3 regions of the Microbulbifer discodermiae genome follow, and region 1 is predicted to be linked to each of the others. Evidence: predicted binding sites of a transcription regulator. Region 1 holds the regulator's gene; each other region holds the start of a gene.

Region 1 (6,994 bases):
GGGACAAGGGCAGTGCCGCCGGTGACACCCAGCGCCTGCAGCCCCACCAGTTGATCATGACCGCCACACCGATTCCGCGCACGCTGGCCATGTCCGCTTTTGCCGATCTGGACTGCTCCGTGATCGACGAACTGCCGCCGGGGCGCCAGCCCATCAATACTGTCGCTATTTCCAATGAGCGCCGCGACCAGGTGATAGAGCGGGTGCAGGGAGCCGTGGCCGAGGGGCGCCAGGCCTATTGGGTGTGCACCCTGATCGAGGAATCCGAAACTCTGGAGGCCCAGGCGGCCGAGTCCACTGCAGCCGAATTGGCCGCGGCACTGCCGGGGCTCAGTGTCGGTCTCGTGCACGGCCGCCTGAAACCGGAGCAGAAAGAGGCTGTTATGGCCGCCTTCAAGGCGGGACAACTGGACCTGCTGGTGGCGACCACGGTCATCGAGGTGGGGGTGGACGTCCCCAATGCCAGCCTGATGATCATCGAGAACCCGGAGCGTCTCGGCCTGGCCCAGCTGCACCAGCTGCGCGGCCGGGTGGGGCGGGGCTCCATCGCCAGCCACTGTGTACTCCTCTACGGTACACCGCTGTCACAAACGGGCCGCGCGCGGCTGCAGGCGATGCGGCGGCACAGTGACGGCTTCGCCATCGCCGAGGAAGACCTGCGCCTGCGGGGGCCGGGGGAAATACTGGGAACCCGGCAGACCGGCGAAATAGAACACCGGATCGCCGACCTGCAGAGGCATGCGCACCTGTTGCCCCAGATACAGAAAATCGCTGCTGACCCGGCGCTCAGCGACCCTATGCGCCAGCAGCTGATCGCCCGCTGGTTACAGAACAAGCCGCGTTTTGCCGAAGTCTGAGCGACGGGCGGTTGCTCTCTGGCGCGGTAGCTGGCAGCCTTGGGGTGCTTATAGACGCCTGCGAATGCAGGCCTGACATCAAACGCCCATTTTCTGTATCCAGGGAGAGCAACAAATGACAAAAATGACGACTATGCTCTGCAGCCTGATGCTTTCTGGATCGCTGCTCTTGACTGCAGAGAGCGCCACTGCCCAGGGCGGGCTCTTCGGTCTGGGGGCGGATGAGGCCAATCCCACCCTGACCATAGACCCCATTCGGATCCACCTGAACATCCCGGTGCCGGTCAACGGCGCCAAACTCTATCAGCTGCTCGCCCAGGCCGGTGGCGAGGGGGAACTCAGCGCATTGCGTAATGCGGCCCTGGCCCGGTACCGCGCGCAATTCGACAGTGAAATGCAACGGCATTTTCGGGAGTTTTTCGTCGATGAGGAGGTTCCACTGACGCAGACTGAGGCGCTGTTGACGTTGCGCACCATCGCGCAGCTAACCGTGGTTAAAAACCTGGTGGCGCTGGAGAGCAGCGACGGCTATGAAGTTGAACGCGGCACCATACGTCTTGAGGGGTCAGTGCGCATAGAGATTCGCGATCGCGCCGATCGCAGCCTGTTTAGTCGCGATATAGACGTCGGCAGGCTGAGGGTGAAAAAGGATTACACCGTGAAGTCCGCCGCTGACGGCAGCAATAGCGAGGATACCACCGATGCCGCTATCAGCGAGGTCCTGAGCGAAGTGGCGAGGAGGCTGGTGCGTCGCGCAGACGGCGACCTGGAGGCCGACGAACTGCGCGATTTGCTCCCCGCCACCGGTTAACAGGCCCTGGCAGGTTGCTGAAAAGCCCTCCCTGGCTTCCCTAATCCCGGGTTTGCGGCGCATGTCCGCAAACCCTCCGCGACAAATCGAGCAGCCACGCCTGAATCGCGATCCGAAAATCCCCGCCAGGGGATTCCGCCGCAGTCAGCGGGCGGCGGTGGCCGCAGCGGCACCGTCGATCGCGGTGTAGTTGCGGTCATTGAAAACGCTTTCGTCGAAAGCGCCCTCACTCTTCGCCACGATGGTGCTGATGACAGAGTCCCCGGTGATGTTGATCGCGGTGCGCACCATGTCCAGCAGGCGGTCGACGCCTATCACTATGGCAATCCCCTCCAGCGGCAGGCCCACCTGCTGCAGAACCATGGCCAGCATGATCAGCCCGACGCCGGGCACACCTGCAGTTCCAATGGAAGCCAGGGTTGCGGTGAGAATGACTGTCAGGTAACCCGCCAGGCCTATGTCGATACCGTACAACTGGGCGATAAACACCGTGGCTACACCCTGCATGATGGCGGTGCCGTCCATGTTGATAGTCGCTCCCAGGGGGATAGTGAAGGCCGCCACCTTGTTGTCCACCCCCAGGCGCTTTTCCACCGTGGAGAGAGTCACTGGAATCGTCGCCGCCGAAGAGGCCGTGCTGAAGGCGAACACCATGGCCGGACGCATCTTTTTCAGCAGTTCGAGGGGATTCAGTCCCGACAGCAACTTGAGCAGAATTGAATAGACACCCAGCGCGTGCAGCAGCAGGGTCGCCAGCACTACCAGGAAATACTTGCCCAGCTGGAATATGGCATCGACACCCAGTTGCGCAATCTTGTTCGCCAGCAGGGCGAATACCCCATAGGGTGCAAATACCATCAGCACGCCGACCATGCGCATAATCACATCGTTGAGATCACTGAAGAAATCGGCTACGCGGCGGCCGGCCTCGCCGGTGCGGGCTACGGCATAACCCATCAACAGCGCGAACACGATAATCTGCAGCATATTGCCCTTGGCCATGGCATCCACCGGGTTGGTGGGAAAGATATTCACCAATACCTCCGACAGGGGAGGGGCCGGCTTGGGCTGAAAGGTCGCATCGGCCACCACGTCCGTCATGCCCATACCCGGCTGAAACAGCAGCGCCATGCACAGTGCCAGTGTGATTGCTGCAGCGGTGGTCACCAGGTAGAGCACCACGGTTTTGCCCGCCAGCATGCCCATGCGGCTGCCCTCGGACAGGGCGCAGGCGCCGCAGATCAGGGATACCAGCACCAGCGGTACCACCATCAGCTTCAACGAGGCGATAAATATGCGCCCGATGATGTCGAACAGGCCCTCTGTCAGGTAGCTGTTGATAAACTCGGTCACGCCGCTGCCCAGCAGTTGACTGGCATTGAGGAAATTCAGCAAAACGCCGACGACTATGCCCAGCAGCATCGCCATTACGATTTTGGTGGTGAGGCCCATAGCGATATCACTCTTCGGAAGGGTTCATTATTGTCTCGAGGGAAAGGGCACTATATCCGTCGCCGCGCCCCTGAGCAAAGGTCCAACCTTGCGGCTTGATCAACCCCACCGCCGAGCGGGTACAATGCGGCTTTGATTTTGCACCGAGGGCAGCGTTGTACCAATCCCCCTATGTTCCGTACGGAGCCTGGCTGGCTGAACCGCTGGAGGCTGTGCACGGCCAGCCGCCGGCGCGGCTGCGGCCCTGGCTATGGTATCCGGGCTCGTTGACCGCGGCACTGAAGCGAGAGAGTCGCGGGTGCCTGGCCGTCAGGGTGCTCAGCCAAAGCTGGCGGCGACCGGCGCAGGAGGAGCGCCGCGCACTGGGCCTGCGACCGCGCCAACTCGCCCTGGTGCGCGAGGTGTTGTTGTGTGGCGGCGGTGTTCCCTGGGTTTACGCGCGCAGCGTGCTGCCCATGCGCAGCCTGCAGGGCAAGTCCCGCTATCTGCGCAGCCTCGATGACCGGCCACTGGGAGAGCTGCTGTTCTGTGAGGCGGACATGCGGCGCGGCCCCATTCTGCTCAACCAGTTGCGGCGCAACCCGGACTGCCGGCTGGCGGAACTGGAGGACGCGGGGGACAGTGCCTGGGGGCGCCGCTCCACTTTCTGGTTGCGCGACAAGCCCCTGTTGGTGGCGGAGACCTTTCTCGGTAGCTTTCGCCCCGCCGGGCCGCCCTGTACCGGCGGCACCGGACAGCAGCCCAGCGATATGAAGCTCGGGGAGGCAGAGTGATCAGTCAACAAATCGCCCAGCGCTGGCCGGCGGTACTGCCCTATTGGCAGCTTGCCCGCATGGACAGGCCCGTTGGCTGGATGCTGCTGCTGTGGCCCACCTGGTGGGCGATGTGGCTGGCGTCCCCGGGGTGGCCCGGACTGCACCTGTTTGCGGTGTTTACCCTGGGAGTGCTGTTGATGCGGGCCGCCGGCTGCGCGGTCAACGACTTCGCCGACCGCAATGTGGACGGCCGGGTGAAGCGGACCGCAGCGCGGCCACTGGCCACCGGCGCGGTCAGTGCGGCCGGCGCACTGTGGCTGTTTGCCGGCCTGAGCCTGGTGGCCTTTCTGCTGGTGCTGACTACCAATGCATTGACGGTAAAGCTGTCGCTGCTGGCGGTGGTGCTGGCGGCCGCCTACCCATTCGCCAAGCGCTACACCCACCTGCCCCAGGTGGTCCTGGGCGCGGCCTTCAGTATGGGTATACCCATGGCCTTTGCCGCCAGCACCGGCGCAGTGCCGCCGCAGGCATGGCTGCTCTTCACCGCCAACCTGCTGTGGACCGTCACCTACGATACCTTTTATGCGATGGTGGACAGGGACGACGACCTGCGTATCGGGGTCAAGTCCACCGCCATATTGTTCGGGGACATGGACCGCGCGATGACCGGTGCCCTGCAGGGAATGACAATTTTTGCGCTGCTGTTGATCGGGCGGCAGTTTCAGCTGGGCGCTGTCTATTTGGTCAGCCTGGCGGCGGTCGCGGGCCTGTTTGTATACCAGCAGTGGCTGGTGCGGGAGCGCCGGCGCGAGGCCTGTTTCATGGCGTTTATCAATAACAACTGGGTCGGCGCACTGATCTTTGCTGGAATTTTGGTGGACCAGTTCATCAATGGATAAAACCAGTGCCCAGCTTTCCCGCCAGTGTTGGGATTAAGTTCCCAATGCTCCGGCGATTATTTCCCCCCGAATTTTTGCCCCGGTGATCGTTACCCATGGGTCATTAAATTAATGTGCGGGGCGCTCCGGCTGTCATATATTTGTCACTGAGTTGCCGTTAAATGTGCGTCGAACGGACATCACTTATGGGATCAGGATGCACAGTAAAACCATTCTAATCGTCGATGATGAAGCGTCAGTGCGGGAAATGCTGCGTGTGGCGTTGGAGATGGCAGACTACCGCTGTATCGAAGCGGAGAATGCCCAGGCCGCGCACGCCCTGGCAATCGATGAAAAGCCGGATCTGATGCTGCTGGACTGGATGCTGCCGGATATTTCCGGTGTGGAGCTGGCCCGCCGTCTCAAGCGGGACGAGCTGACCGCCTCGCTGCCGATTATCATGCTCACCGCCAAGGGCGAGGAGGATCACAAAATCAAGGGACTGGAAACCGGTGCCGATGATTATATCACCAAACCTTTCTCCCCCCGGGAGCTGGTGGCGCGCCTGAAAGCGGTATTGCGCCGCGCCGGGCCGTCTTCACCGGAGGAGCCCCTCACCGCCGACAAACTGGTGCTCGACCCCATTTGCCACCGGGTCACCATCAATGGACGGGCAGTGGATATGGGCCCCACCGAATTTCGCCTGCTGACTTTCTTCCTCTCCCATCAGGAGCGGGCCTATACCCGGGCCCAGCTGCTGGACCATGTCTGGGGTGGCAATGTTTACGTAGAGGAGCGCACCGTGGACGTGCATATCCGCCGTCTGCGCAAGGCGCTGAGCATGGACGGCCACGAGCGCTATGTGCAGACGGTGCGCGGTACCGGCTATCGCTTTTCTGTGCAAACTGCGGAAAAAGTGTGACAATTCCCCCACGCGGGATCGGGGGTTCGCTGGACAGACCCGGGGCCCGGCGCGAAAGATTACCATACCAATAAAATGCCGGCGCCCAGAGCGAATGGTCGCTACGGACCTGCCCCCGCTCGAATCCAATGATGGAGAGAACCAACCACCATGCTGGAACGCAGTATCGGCGAACTCGCGCGCTTTCTGGTGATCGCTCTCGGCTGTATTATTTTCGGTTTCTCGTCCGGGAACTGGCTGTTAGCGATTGCCATGGGGCTCGCCATTTATGTGAGCTGGATGCTGTGGCAGCAAAGTCGCTTTAGCCTGTGGCTGGCCAACGGCCGCCGGGGTGCAGTGCCCACCATGTTTGGTATCTGGGGCGAAATCTTCGACGATTTTTACCGGATGCAGCGCCGTCACCGCCGCGAGAAACAGAAACTCCACACCATGTTGCGCCGGGTCCAGGACAGCACCGGCGCCCTGCGCGAGGGCATTGTGGCACTGGAGGATGGCGGCAATCTGGCCTGGTGGAATCCGGCTGGGGGCGAATTGCTGGCGCTGCAGCCCGGGGATACCGGTCAGCCACTGGTGAATTTTGTGCGCGACCCGGGTTTTGCCCGCCTGATGCACACTGGGGAGCCATCTGCCGGCACACCGCTGACCATGCCGGCGCCGGGGAACGAGGCGCGCACCCTGCAGCTGGAGGTCACCCGTTTCGGACGCGATGAGGCCTTGGTGATAGTTCGCGATATCACCCGCCTGCACAACCTGGAGCAGATGCGCCGGGATTTCGTCGCCAATGTCTCCCACGAGCTGCGCACACCCCTGACGGTGATCGCCGGCTATCTGGAAACCCTGGAAACCAGTGGCCAGGCACCGGCGGGCTGGCAGCGCCCGCTGCTGCAGATGCGCGAGCAGGCAGACCGTATGACCGACCTGGTCAACGACCTGCTACTGCTGTCGAGGCTGGAGACGTCCGAACTCGATCATGGTAGCGACAGGGTGTCGGTCAGGGAATTGATCGGGCAGGTCGCCCACGAGGCGCGCAGTTTCAGCGGCGGGCAGCATGAGATCAGCATCGATTGTAGCGGGGACGCGGTGCTGACCGGGGAGGCCTCGGAATTACACAGCGCCTTTGCCAATCTGGTACTGAATGCAGTCAGATACAGCCCGGAAGGCGGTCCCATCGCCCTGCGCTGGTGGGTGGATGAGCAGGGAGGCCACTTCTCCGTGCGGGACAGTGGTATCGGCATAGAGCCCATTCATATTCCGCGCCTCACCGAGCGTTTCTATCGTGTCGATGCGGGCCGCTCCCGGGACAGTGGCGGCACCGGCCT
Region 2 (6,994 bases), on a different contig from region 1:
CGTGATCAATCGCCGCCCGAAACCGCCCGACACCATAAGTGCGCAAACTCATCCAGAGCTTTACCGCGCGTGACCGACGTGTAAGCTCCAAACTGCGGTTTCGAAAATCCACTTCACCTGCGCCGGCTTCAACATCCTTCAGATACTCCGGATTCATATTGAAACAACGCTCCAGTGCGCCGGGGCGACGAACCAGAACACAGCCAACGTCATAGGGTTGAAACAGCCATTTATGGGGATCGAGGACCAGTGAATCGGCCCGCTCGATCCCGGATAGGTACTGACGCCCCTTTTGGGTAATGGCGGCCGGCCCCCCGTAGGCGCCATCGATATGAAACCACAGATCTTCCCGGTGACACATATCCGCGATTTCATGCAGTGGGTCGACAGTTCCCGCGTTGGTGGTGCCGGCGGTTCCAATGACCATCGAAAGACGTCTGCCTGCAGCCCTGTCTTCCCCGATGGCGCGCGTCAGGCGCTCCATCGACATCTTGTAATTCTCGTCACTCTCCAGCACGCGGATATGCTGCTCCGACCACCCCATTTCTTTCAGGTTGCGGACCAGTGACGAGTGCGTTTGGTCGGTCAGGTAAACGACGCCCTTGCCGCAAACCGAGCGGGCCACGGAAAAAGCCGTCAGGCTGGCGTGGGACCCGCCGCTGACAAGGATACCTTCGCTTCCTTCGGGAAAGCCCATTAACTGCCGCAACCATTCAATAACGATGAGCTCAAGTGTCGCCGGACCCGAACCGCCGGCCCAGGACGCGGCGATGGTGTTGAATCCGGTCCCCAGCCATTCACCGAGAATCGCGGCAAACGAGCTGGGGCCGGGCACCCTGGCAAAATAACGGGGGTGGTCGCCTCTTTGTTGATGCTGCAAAGCGACTTCGGCGAGCAATGCCAGTGACTCGTCCGGATCCATCGGCCCGTCCGGCAAGGGAGCGCCAAGGGCCGCCATCAAGTCGGCAGACGAACCCGTAAGCACGGCATCTTCAACATGCCTGTGCACCAGGCGGTCGACAACCAGATCCACCACTTTGTGGCCAAGTCGCCGCATCTCTTCGGCTTCCAGTCCAAGGGTGTCAGCGGGGTAGTAACGCTCATTATGGGATTTTATTTTGCATCTAGTCATAAATCACCGCGGCCTCAAGGCGAATACATCTTCATTCAGTGGCCCGCTGCCAGAGATTGCCACTGGAATAGGTAACAGGCACCCGACGTTATCACACCTTATTCAAAAACGATTCCCTGAGCCAGGAGTAATTCACCACCATAGCTGATGGTATTGGTGGTGCGGCGCATATAGTGTTTCCAGGCGTCAGAACCGGATTCAGGTCCGCCACCGGTATCCTTTTCGCCCCCAAAGGCACCGCCGATTTCCGCCCCGGCAGTACCGATATTCACGTTCGCTATGCCGCAGTCAGAACCCGCCGATGACAGGAACAACTCCGCTTCGCGCATACTCTCTGTGAAAATCGCCGAAGACAGGCCCTGCGGGACACCGTTTTGAATGTCTATGGCTTCCCCTAGCAGGTTGTTGAAAAAGGCATCCTGCCGTTTTCAAAACACGAAAAGCGAAAAATGTGATTTTCACTTTTCTCTCAAAATCAACGACCTAGGTGTCGCCGATTTTGCCGGAACATCCATATTCCGGTACCAGGCGTCGAAATTCTTCGAATTTCAACCGCCTGCTAGATCACGGTAGGTCATGACATAAAGGGCCGGCGCAAAGGTCTCCGCCTGTACGATTACTGCATCGTGCGCAATGCGCACAATCTCAGGGCGCACATAGTAGCCACCATCGGGCACCTGCTCGTGAATCCACTCGCCGCCATACAGAATTTCACTGCCCTGGGCCACTGCCGCCCTGAGCGTTGCCTGCATGCGCTCAAAGCTGGCCTGGTCGATCAGAGATCCAACCAGAGATCCAACCAGAGATCCAGTTGCTGATGGGTCACCGACAGGCAGTGACTGGTAAGCCCTGGGCAACCGTTCCAGCAGCCGCTCAACGACAGATTCATGGGCAATGACGCGGCGCAAACTGGTACAACGCTGGCCTGCGGTACCTACCGCAGAAAACACGATGGCACGAAGTGCCAGTTCGAGGTCGGCCGTCTCAGACACGATCATGGCGTTGCTCCCCCCAAGCTCCAGCAACGAGCGCCCCAGGCGGGCTCCGACCGTCTGCCCCACGCTGCGCCCCATGGCGGTGGAACCGGTGGCGGAAACCAGCGGGAAGCGTTTGTCCCCGGACATGGCCAGGCCGATTTCCCGATCGCCAATACAGCGGAGCCTGAGGTTGCACCGAATTAATCAGGGGCTCCATAACCAGTACGCAGTAACTACGCAATTCATTTTACTATCGGATCATGGACATTTCCCCAGAAAATTAATGAAAAAATTTTCGCCAACAGGTTGCTATCCCAAACAAAAATACCCGGACTGCAAACCATACGTGTAACCGGTTGATTTTCGATAGAGAGTCAGCGCACAAGCACCACCAGCCGGGGCAGATAAAATCCCGGCGAGCCTTTTATATACCAGCTCCAGGAGGAATCAATTTATCTGCGGCTTGATAAATTGGCACAAATATTCTGAGACTTGATAGGCAGTTGTAAATATAAATATTTTTTATACTTTACTAGCAGATTAAAAATTACGCGCTACTAATAAATACAAAGGATCTATACACATGAGAGCTCTAATAAGAATTTTCCTGGCGGGATCGATATTTCTGCCGGGCTTAGCCTTCTCCGCCGAGGAATGGCAGAGTAAAAGTTACTCAGGGGGCGATCAAGTCTGCCTTGATGGCAACTTATACGAAGCCAAATGGTGGGCCGGCTCCTCTGACAAACCGTCGCCGGACGCTCCAACATCGGTAGCTGACCCTAACTGGGGTCAAGAGGCATGGTTACTGATTGAGTTGAATGCAGTGGAATGTGGAGGTGAAGATACTACGGTCAATACAGCACCTATTGTAGTGTTGGCACCTAAAATAACTGTACAAACGCCTACAGCAGTTACCCTTGATGCCAGTGGCTCTTATGATGAACAGTCAGATGCCTTAACGTATCAATGGACCCAAATACAAGGCCTGACGCTACCTATAGCGAATGCAGGTCAGGCAAAAGCAACCATTGACCTTCCAAGCCTATCCGAAGATACAAGTTTTATCTTTGAAGTAGCTGTATCGGATGGCACATCCACAGCGAGTAGAAGTATCATCATTAATGCCCGGGCATCTGTAGCTGACAATCATGCGCCGGTAGCCAATGCAGGCGCTGACTTCACCATTCAGTTACCGCAGCAAAATATCAGTCTAAATGCATCGGCTTCAACAGATCCAGACGGCGATAACCTGACTTATCACTGGACACAGATTTCAGGCCCCCAGGTTTTACTCCACAATAGTATGACTGCGCTTCCTTATTTTTCCGTTGTGAGCTTGGAAACCGAGGCCCAGTATATCTTTGAAGTAAAGGTAAGCGATGGAGTAGAGACAGCTGCGGACCGCGTGACTGTGACTTTAAAGCCAGAAGCGTTGGGAGGTGACAGCGCTTACCAATATGATATTGGCCAAATAAACACGAAAAATGCGCTAGAAGAAAATACCGTGTTTATCGTTCAGATAAATAATCCTTCAGATTCACTTGATTTTGAATGCAGCATTCCAGCGGGTTGGTTACTGAATTACCAGTGGCCTTATCAACTTGGAAAATGTGTTAACGGCATGACGGATACTGTCAAGATCGGTGAAAAAAGAGCAGACACAAATCTTATTGCACCGCTTCAATCCAGCTATAGAAACCGAATTTGGGCAAAAGATGCCAGCACACAATTTGACTATCGGATAAAACAGGAGACCAACCAGCAAGGCGAAACTGTAGAATACCAAAACAACAGGTTAATTAGAATCAAACTGGATAAAACACAAACCAAGCCAGCCAGATCCTCACAAGTATTATTAAGCGATATACTTGAACTCAACAAGCCTGCAAAAGTCGACTTAAGCAACATTTCCATAACAGACAATACGCTGACAAATAATACGCCTTATACTTTAAATAAATTAAATCTGGCATTGAATAACAATGTATTCAAGGTAACCTTGGAACCTTCACTGCCGGCTTACTCAAAGGCAAATATTGCCACTGAATGGACTGGTGCCACAGTTATCAACTCTGAATCAATATCGAATTCAGTCATTAACTATCAGGCACAAAGGATACACGCTCAGACTTCCAATTCGCGTTATTTGAATGACGTGGAGCGCTCGAACTCTGAAAAAGCTCAAATTTATGATCGCTTTATGATGAACTCTCCGGAAAGTTTAAATAAAGTGACTGAACACCTAAAGCTTATTTGCAATGATAATTCCACCTGTAAAAATTATGGCGATACCGCTGAAAACTATGCAATAGATACTTATTTTGCCAAGTCAGTATCTGCTGTAAATACCGACTTGTGGATTGATAACGATGTATGGGGTTTGGCGACCGCATCAGCGTTAAGCTTTATTGCAACCTCCATGTCAGAGAACAGTCACGTCATCTGGATGCATCCCACACTGATGGGTTATATGGCAACGGGAACCTACAGTAAGCAGATAGAGGGTTGGCAGGCGTTAATACATGAGTATTATCATAATCATGGATTTGGCCATGCGGACGGATGGCCATCCGCAAATGGAATCGATGATTTGTTTGGTAAAAAAGTAGTCGATGACTATCTGGTTAATATCGGAACCCGGTATATTCCGTCCGACATCGTTACAATGGGGCGTTACGATAAAACCAGCGATCAGTATATTTTTGAGCTTTACAGCGATAACTTTGATGTTGAGCAATTAAGTTTAAGGCTTTTATCAACGGATGACCTGCGCATCGAAGTTACCCAAAATAATACTAATCAAATAAAACTAAAATTTTTAGACACACCAGTGGCTGGCGTGTACCTGTCATTTTTTACGGATAAATCGCCGCAAATGTCAACCGTCGCACTGGATTTCACAGTTGAAATAAACACGAAGTTAGCGCTGGGCAAATTTAATGAAAATATTGCAGGCTTGCTTTCCGAGTACGATATTATTTACGTCAGCACAGCGGATGGCGCCTGGGCTGGTGAGTTTTATCTGCCAAGTGACAACGTCCAAAAAGGTAAAATAGTGAGTTTTACTCATAAGGCCACCTTCTCGTCTTCTATCTACCATGACGGGCTGAGAGAGGTAATTACAACAGGGGAAGATCGGGCCTATGAATTCAATGGAACCCATTGGGAAGTTATAGATGAAGAGTAAAGCTCTACGCCCGACCCGGTAGCCAATAGGCTGCGGAAAAAGGTGTGCCAGCACCTGCTGTATGGGCAGGAAGGTTGGGGCCGCAAATCAGGCCTGTAACGCGTGATTTGCGGCCGGCAAGCCCGTACCCAGGGCTTGTGGCATCAATTGAACAGTGTTGGCCCCTCAAGACAGCCCGCCCTGACCTTCCCCAAGCGGTGCCACAGGCTTCTCTGGGTCAGTAATCAATGTATCAGAGGCTCCCGGAGCCCACCCCTCCAAATTTCATTTTCCTGACATAAATCTGTCAACACTGCGCAATCTGTGCCGCCTAAGTTGGCCCCCATGCGAAACCTAGCCGTCACTATCAAAAGTTTCGACGTGTCACTGGCCCTGCGTATGGTGCAGCGCGCTTCGAGACCCGCATCCTGTAAAAGCTATCTGTGGCTGTCCAGGTCCGCGGACGGTTGGCTGTACCTGCTCTCGCCCCTGGCGGTGGCACTGGTCAGCGGCACCGCCGCTGCGATCAAGTTTTTATACATCTGCGGCGCCGCCTTCGCCGTGGAGCGGTCCCTCTACTGGACCATCAAAAACACCACCCGGCGGCTGCGCCCGCCGCAGGCGATTCCCGGCATGCGCTCGATCATTGTCGCGAGTGACCGTTTCAGCCTGCCTTCCGGCCACACCTCCGGCGCCTTCCTGTTCGTCACCCTGTTATCCCAGCTATTGAGCCCCCTGTGCGCCCTGGGCTACTGCTGGGCCGCGGGCGTGGGCACCTCGCGGGTGGGCCTGGGCGTACATTTCCCCACCGATGTGTGTGCCGGTGCGGCGCTGGGCACAGGTGTCGGCCTGGCGCTGGGCGGCGTTGTGCTGTGAAAATACTCTATGGGGTACAGGGTACGGGCAATGGACATATTTCCCGTGCCCGGGCCATGGCCAAGGCGCTGCAAAACCACCCGCACCTGGACGTGCAATGGCTGTTTACTGGCCGCCCCCGCGACAAACTGTTCAGCATGGACGCGTTTGGGGACTTCTGGTGGCGTGAAGGGCTGACTTTTGTGCACCGCAGGGGCAGGATCGACCAGTTGGCGACCGTCAGGCAACTGCGCCCCGGTCAGCTGTTCAGGGACATCCGCGCGCTGCCGGTGCGCAACTTCGATCTGGTGATCAGCGATTTCGAACCTGTGTCCGCCTGGGCGGCCAGGTATCGCCGCAGAGACAGCCTCGGCCTGGGGCACCAGTACGCCTTTGCCTATCCAATACCGGCGCCGCGCCACAACTGGCTGGCCCGCGCCATACTGCGGCTGTTCGCACCCACAAAGACCGGCCTCGGCAACCACTGGTATCACTTCGGCAACCCTATTCTGCCGCCCATTGCCCAAACCCACAGCGGGGACGCAAGCGACGGTGATCATATCCTCGTCTACCTGCCGTTCGAGCACCACGAAACCCTGTTGCGGGAACTGGCCAAACTACCCCAGCGGTTTATTCTCTACGGTGCGCCCACCGACCTCGCCGCGGCACAGAATCTGCTTCTGCGGCCACCCTCGGTGGACGGTTTCCAACGGGACCTGGCCTCCGCGCAGGCGGTCATCTGCAACAGCGGCTTCGAGCTGATCGCGGAGACACTGGCACAGGGTAAACCCATCCTCAGCCGCCCCCTGGCGGGACAGTTCGAACAGGAAGCCAACGCCCGGGCGCTCTCGATGCTGCAGCTGG
Region 3 (6,994 bases), on a different contig from region 1:
CAGCCAGTCGAGCAGTGCCTGGTGGTGCGGTTCCGGCAGCAGATTTATCAGGGCGCCGGGCGGGCGTTCGCCACCGTAGTGGGCCAGGGCGCGGAAGAACAGCGTATAGTCGGCCCGGGCCGCGGCGAGCAGTTGCAGCAGATCGGCACAGAGTTTGTGATCCCCCTCCTCGGGTTTGGCGAGACCGAGCTTGCGTCCCATGAGCGCGGCATAGTGTTCCGTAAGCTGTGGCTGAAAATCCTCCAGGGAGTCCCGCAATGTGTCGGTGCTGACCAGCGCGGAAAAAGCGTGCGCCAGGGCGTTCAGATTCCACAATACCACCCCCGGTTGTTGTTCGAAGGCGTAACGGCCCGTGTGGTCGGAATGGTTGCAGATAAATTCCGGCTCGTAATCGTCGAGAAAGCCGTAGGGACCGAAATCGAAAGTGTCGCCGATAATCGACATATTGTCGGTGTTGAGCACCCCGTGGGCGAAGCCCTGGGCCTGCCAGGCGGCCGCCAGCTCGGCACTGCGCCTCACCGCGAAGCGCAGCAGTGCCTCGGCCCGCTCCGGCGGCGGCAGGGAGAGACTCTGAGGCAGGAAGCGCCGGCAGACAAAGTCAATCAGTTGCTGTAGTGCCTGCAGTTGCCGGGTGTAGAAGAGGTACTCGAAATGGCCGAAGCGCACATGGGTGCGCGCAACCCGAATCAGCATGGCGCCGGTTTCAATGCTTTCACGGGTCACCGGTTCGTCGCTGCCGACCAGGCAGAGGGCGCGGGTGCTGCGGATACCCAGGCCGTGCAGTGCTTCTCCGGCAAGGTATTCGCGAATAGTCGAGCGCAGCACCGCGCGCCCGTCGCCAAAACGGGAATAGGGCGTCTTGCCGGCACCTTTCAGGTGCAGCTCCCACAGTCGCTGGTCCTGTTCTATCTCGCCCAGCAGCAGCGCGCGACCGTCGCCGAGGTCGGGGTTGTAGACCCCGAACTGGTGGCCGGTGTACTTCATGGCGAAGGGCCGGCTGCCCGGCAGCAGACGCTTGCCGCAGCCGATGGCGGCCCAGGCCGGGTCGCCGGCTGTGGCGGGGTCTATACCCAGCAGCGCCAGTACCGATGGATTGACGTGCAGCAGGCGGGGGTGTTCAAACGGCGTGGGTGCAACCCGGCTGCCAAAAACCTCGCCGAGGTCGGCGTAGCGGTGGCTGAGGGCAACTTGGGTCAACTTCTTCATTGTGGGCTCAATTGCAGGCTGAGGGGCTGGTTCTGCCAATGCTCCGACTCCTGGTACAACAGATCCTCGATAGCGGGATGTCGATCCAGCCACGACTGGTGTATGCGCAGAGTGTAGCCGCCCGCGTGGGCAACCAGTTGCAGCTCGCCGGCGTTGCGGTCACTGCGGTCCCGGTGAATGGTACAGGCCAGCCGCAGGCACAGCAGCAGGTCCGGACTGGGGTGGAAGCCGTAGTGCTCCCGCGGCGGTTTGATGCGCCCGCGCTGATTGCGCACCAGGTGTGCGATGTTTTCCTGCTCGCTGGTACCGAAACCCGCCAGGTCCGCGTGTTCGATCATATAGGCGCCCAGCCTGCGGAAGTCGCTGTGGGACAGGGCCAGGCCCAGCTCGTGCAGTTGCGCGGCCCAGCGCAGGCGCCGGTGTTCGTCGTCGGACTGGGGGCGCAGCTGCGACAAAAAGTGCAGGGCTGTGTCACCGATGCGCTGCGCCTGGCGCCGGTCCACCCGGGATTGCTGCATCAGCGCTGTCACCGTATCGCTGCGCCTGTCGCCGCCGTGCAGGCGACCGGCGAGATCGTGCACTATGCCCTCGCGGATGGCGTAGGGGGAGACGCGCATGGCGCGGATATCGAGTTCACAAAAGATACCGTGCAGTATCGCCAGGCCGGCGGCAAACACCGGTCGTCGTTCCGGCTCCAGGCCGGCCAGGTCGATCTCCTCCACCCGAGGGGTGTCGGCCACCTTTGCGGCGAGTTGGTCCAGCGCCCGCCGCTCGATCTCCCCCGGCTCGCCGCGATTGAGAATCCGGGCGACGGATTTGATGGTGCCGGAAGCGCCGATCACCTGTGCCCCGTCGGCCAGGTGCTGCAGTTCCTGCAGCTCCGCCCGTGCGGCGCGGCGCGCGCGCTGGAAATTATTGCCATTGGCGGTGCGAATTCTGCCGTCGGTGAAAAAGCGCCCGCTGTATGAGACGCAGCCCATAAACAGGCTCTGTAACTGCTGTGGGGTTTCGACCCCGCGCACCAGCTCGGTGGAGCCGCCGCCGATATCGATGACACAGCGCTGTTGCGGAGGGCCGGTGGCAGCGGCCATCACACCGCTGTAGATAAGGCGCGCCTCCTCGATGCCGCTGATAATATCGATGGGCACGCCGAGGATGGATTCCGCCCGCTCCAGGAAGTCGTCGGCATCGCGGACCAGGCGCAGGGTATTGGTGCCGACACAGCGCACATGGTCCGCCGGCAGGCCGGCCAGCACCGGGCGGAAGCGGTGCAGTGCCGCAAGGGCCCGTTCTGCCACCGCCGGGTCCAGGTGGCGCTTTGGGTCCAGGCCCTCTGCCAGGCGCACCATGGCGCGGTCGGTGTGCAGGCGCACCATACGCTGTTCACGAAACTCCGCCAGCAACAGGTGGAAGCTGTTGGACCCCAGGTCCGGTGCGGCATAGCGTTCGATGTCCTGCTCCATGCACTACTCAGTCAATAAACTGTCATCTGAATGTAGCAAACTGCCCTGCTATGATTAACCCGGCAGTCAATCAGTCCCCTTGTTCCCCCGCTGATTGCCGTCCCTGAAATCCACTGAGGTAAGGGTATGCAGGCACTCACTTCCAGTGCCGGGGCCCGACCGGGAATCGGATTGGCCCGGGTCCATTTTGATCGGACGCTTTTGCATGCCCAATAATACGCCCCTCTACCCCAAAGAGCTAAGCTGGCTCTCTTTCAACGAACGTGTGCTGCAGGAAGTGGAGGATGAGAGTGTGCCCGTTATCGAGCGGGTGCGCTTTCTCGGGATCTTTTCCAGCAACCTGGATGAATTCTACCGTGTGCGGGTGGCGGATGTGCGCCGCCTGGCCGCGTTTGCCAAGGGGCCGGAACAGAGAGACAGGTTCCGCGAACTGTTGAACAGGATCAACGAAAAGGTGTTGCGGCTTCAGCACCGCTCCTTTGCCGCCTACAGCAAGGTGTTGGCGGATCTCGACAGGCACCAGATCCACATAGTCAACGAAGATCAGTTGTGTGAACGCCAGCTCAGTTTTGTGGAAAATTATTTTCACGACGAAGTACTGCCGGAGCTGGAGCCCTTCTTTATCGATGACCGCGACACCATGCCGCTGCTCAATGAGGTAAGTATTTACTTCGCCATTTACCTGCGCCTTGAAGACGGCTCAGAACGCTTCGCGGCGATGGAGATCCCCACCGACAATCTGCCGCGTTTCGTGACGATTCCACCGCGCCGGGACCGGCAGGAAAAAGTCTACATAGTGCTCGACAACATCATCCGCGCCTGTCTGGCGGAGGTGTTCCGCTATGTGTTGCCGATCAAGTCCGCACAGGCCTATATGTTCAAGATCAGCCGCGACGCGGAACTGGAGCTGGGGGAGTATATAACCCAGAACATCGTCGACCGTGTGACCAAATCCCTGAAAAAGCGCAAACAGGCGGACCCGGTGCGCCTGGCCTACGATGCCAGCATGCCGGAGGTACTGTTGCAGCTGGTGAAGAAGAAACTGAAGATGGGGCGCTACGACAGCTATACACCCGGAGGGCGCTACCACAACTCCAAGGATTTTATGGCCTTTGCAGCGGACTCGGCGCGGCTCTGCTACAAGCGCCCGAAACCGATTCTGATCCTGCCGCGGGGGGAAAGTGTATTCGACCAGCTGAGGCGGCGCGACCAGCTGCTGTATTACCCCTACCACAGCTTCCGCGCCATCACCAACCTGCTGATATCGGCCGCCATCGATCCCCAGGTACGGGAAATCCGTATCAATCTCTACCGGGTGGCGAAAAATTCCCGTGTGGTGGCGGCACTGGTGAACGCAGTGCGCAATAACAAGCGGGTCACGGCGGTGGTGGAATTGCAGGCGCGCTTCGATGAGCTGGCCAATATTCACTGGTCCAATGAACTGCGTGACGCCGGGGTCAATGTCATCTACGGCGTTCCAGGACTGAAGGTGCACTGCAAGCTGATTTCCATCCTGCGCCAGGAGGGCGGCGAGCGGGTTTACTACAGCCACCTGGGTACGGGCAATTTCAACGAGAGCACTGCCAGGGTCTACTGCGATATCAGCCTGCTTACCAGCGACCAGGGGCTGGGGCAGGATGTTTACCAGGTGTTCGAGTTTATCCAGTACACACATCAGCGCCCCACCTACAACTATATCGCGGTGTCGCCCTACACCAATCGCCCGGCGCTGATCGCCGCCATCGACCGGGAGATCGAAGCCGCCGAGGCGGGCAGGGAAGCGGCGCTGTTTTTCAAGTGCAACAATCTGGTGGACAGCCAGGTGGTGGAGCGGCTCTACCGCGCCAGCGCCGCCGGGGTCAGGGTTCGTATCATAGTGCGGAGCATGTGCTCACTGGTGTGTGAAACCCCGGGGTTGTCCGACAATATAGAGGTGATCAGCCTGGTGGATAAGTATCTGGAACACGCGCGGGTATACCTGTTCCACAATGATGGGGACCCCCAGGTGTGGCTGTCGTCCGCCGACCTTATGACCCGCAATCTGGACCACCGGGTGGAAGTGACTTTTCCCATCACCGATGAAATGCACCGGGATTCCATCAAACAAATTATGGAACTCCAGTGGAGCGACAATCATAAGGCGCGGGTGCTGGATGCGGAGCAGAGCAACACCCGTATCGCCAACCGGGGCACTGGGCGGGACCTGCGGGCCCAGGATGCTATCTATACCTACCTGAAGCGGCAGAGGTTGTCGGAGCAATGACTTTGGTGCCGGCTTTTTCAGCAACCTGTTAGCGATTAAAACCCACCATTTGCCCGCGGCTGAACGAGAACCGGTAGCGCTCGCCGGTCCTCAACTGGTCCCGACAGCGGGATTGGACCACTATCCGCGGGTATTGGGGGGTCACCACCCAGGTGCCGTAATCCCCCCTGGGGCCCCGCTCAATCAGAGTGAAATAACCGCCGCCCGCGCAGTTAGGGGTGCCTTCGCAGGATTTGTAACTCCAGACATAGGTGCTGACATCGTATTCCTGTGGGAGCTTGTCCGATGCGCGGAAAGGAGTGTCCGGGTCGCCTGTGGTGATAAAGAGGTCGGCAAACGTCAAATGGCTGAAGCCGCGCGCCCCGTTGCTGCACCTGGTTGTGTGCCGGAGGACGCCGTTGCTGTCCCTGCCTTTGACCCCGGGCATTTCACTGGGCAGGTAGCCACAACCCTGGGCGAGCAGAAGGTATAGAGCGCAGATAGCTGCCGCTGGGGCGCGAAAGCGCACACCTTTCTCCTTTGGGGAAAATTCCTTGCCTATTAACCCTGCAATCCAATGGATGATCCCTCAGCGATTGGATTGTCTCCCATGAAAACCAGTGCAATTACACGGAATCGCCTGCTTTTCAAGGGCTTGCGCCGGCCTGTACCGCATTATCCTGGCAACTTGGTTTGTCGCCGGGATAATAAAGACTATAGCGCTAAATTATTGCGCGGGTTGGGCAGTGTTACTGCGGCGTCGGAAGCGCCACTTGCGCCGGTAGGGAAAGGCGCTCTCGATATGTCCCGCGCGTATCCGCTCCTGCAGGTGCTGCCAATAGCGGTAATCGTATAAGTCGCTGTGCTCATCTTCGAATGCTTCGCGGGCGGCGTGATTGCCGGAGAAGAAGAGGCGGAACTCCTGCGGAAAGACGTCATTCTCGTTCACAGTGTACCAGGGGATATCCGCCAGCTCCTGTTCCGGCATGTGGGTGTCGGGAATCCTGCGGAAGTTGCAGTCGGTGAGCGGGCAGAGTTCGTCGTAGTCATAGAAAACCACCCGCCCGTGCCGCGTTACGCCAAAGTTTTTCAGCAGCATATCGCCGGGGAAAATATTCGCCGCCGCCAGCTGCTTGATCGCGTTGCCGTACTCCTCCATGGCTTCGCGCACCTGGTCCCCGCTGGCGTGCTCGAGATAGAGGTTGAGAGGCTCCATGCGCCGCTCTACATACAGGTGCCTGATGATGACCCACTTGTCGTCCATATGCAGCTTGGAGGGCGCCAGCGCCTGCAGTTCCTCCAGCAGTTCGTCGCTGAAACGGTTGCGGTAAAAAATAAAATTGGTGTACTCCTGGGTATCCGCCATACGGCCGACCCGGTCGGAGCGGGATACGAACTTGTATTTGTCCCGCACTATTTTTTCGGTGACCGTCTTGGGCCGGTCGAACCTGTCCTTGATCACCTTGAACACCACCGGATAGGAGGGCAGCGTGAAGACGCTCATGACCATACCGCGAATCCCCGGCGCCACCACAAACTTGTCGTTGCTCGTTTTCATATGGGCGAGAATATGCCGGTAAAACTCGGTTTTGCCGTGCTTGTGAAAACCGATGGAGTTGTACAGTTCCGAGCGCTCTTTCAGTGGCATTATGGTGGACAGGAAGCGTACAAAGCGGGATGGAATAGGCGCGTCCACCATGAAGTAGGAGCGGGTAAAACTAAAAATGATGCTGGCGGAGTCGTTGCGGTACAGCACAGTGTCGACAAAGATTCCGCCGCGGCCGTTGTTCAGACAGGGCAGCAGCAGGGGAATCACCTGTCCGTCGAACATCATGCGCCCCACCAGGTAGGCGGCCTTGTTGCGGTAAAATACCGACTCCAGCATATCCACCCGCAGCAGCCTGTCGTCCGCCAGCCCGGCCAGCGGCCGGGCCCGCAGCACGGCGCAGATATTCTCAACATCCCGCGGCAGCTTTTCCCAGGGGATGGAGAAGCCGTAATCAGTGAGAATGTCCTCGATCATGGATTCGAGGCCGTCGGCACCACTGTAGCTGATGTAGATGCTGTAATCCCGCAGCGGCTT

What was found. The regulator PhoB, encoded in region 1, activates phosphate uptake and scavenging genes when phosphate is short. The targets are predictions, from matches to a motif close to TGTCATAAANNTGTAACA.
Region 2: a site for PhoB is predicted at 5,570-5,587, ahead of AB1S50_RS12680 (phosphatase PAP2 family protein). Genes of this name have one in related genera too.
Region 3: a site for PhoB is predicted at 2,690-2,707, ahead of ppk1 (polyphosphate kinase 1). Genes of this name have one in related genera too.

The regions. Positions count from the first base shown of each region.
Region 1 covers NZ_JBFLAB010000015.1:6,715-13,708, reverse strand. Annotated here, with positions in the region: gene recG (ATP-dependent DNA helicase RecG) at 1-857, shown strand, start outside; gene AB1S50_RS07520 (hypothetical protein) at 973-1,668, shown strand; gene AB1S50_RS07515 (dicarboxylate/amino acid:cation symporter) at 1,813-3,120, opposite strand; gene AB1S50_RS07510 (chorismate--pyruvate lyase family protein) at 3,216-3,893, shown strand; gene ubiA (4-hydroxybenzoate octaprenyltransferase) at 3,890-4,774, shown strand; gene phoB (phosphate regulon transcriptional regulator PhoB) at 4,971-5,675, shown strand; gene phoR (phosphate regulon sensor histidine kinase PhoR) at 5,826-6,994, shown strand, end outside.
Region 2 covers NZ_JBFLAB010000034.1:19,862-26,855, reverse strand. Annotated here, with positions in the region: gene AB1S50_RS12700 (pyridoxal phosphate-dependent decarboxylase family protein) at 1-1,132, opposite strand, end outside; gene AB1S50_RS12695 (aldehyde dehydrogenase family protein) at 1,231-1,518, opposite strand; gene AB1S50_RS12690 (aldehyde dehydrogenase family protein) at 1,681-2,268, opposite strand; gene AB1S50_RS12685 (PKD domain-containing protein) at 2,693-5,296, shown strand; gene AB1S50_RS12680 (phosphatase PAP2 family protein) at 5,621-6,151, shown strand; gene AB1S50_RS12675 (MJ1255/VC2487 family glycosyltransferase) at 6,148-6,994, shown strand, end outside.
Region 3 covers NZ_JBFLAB010000011.1:28,787-35,780, reverse strand. Annotated here, with positions in the region: gene AB1S50_RS06055 (protein adenylyltransferase SelO) at 1-1,206, opposite strand, end outside; gene AB1S50_RS06050 (Ppx/GppA phosphatase family protein) at 1,203-2,669, opposite strand; gene ppk1 (polyphosphate kinase 1) at 2,875-4,932, shown strand; gene AB1S50_RS06040 (hypothetical protein) at 4,961-5,440, opposite strand; gene aceK (bifunctional isocitrate dehydrogenase kinase/phosphatase) at 5,639-6,994, opposite strand, start outside.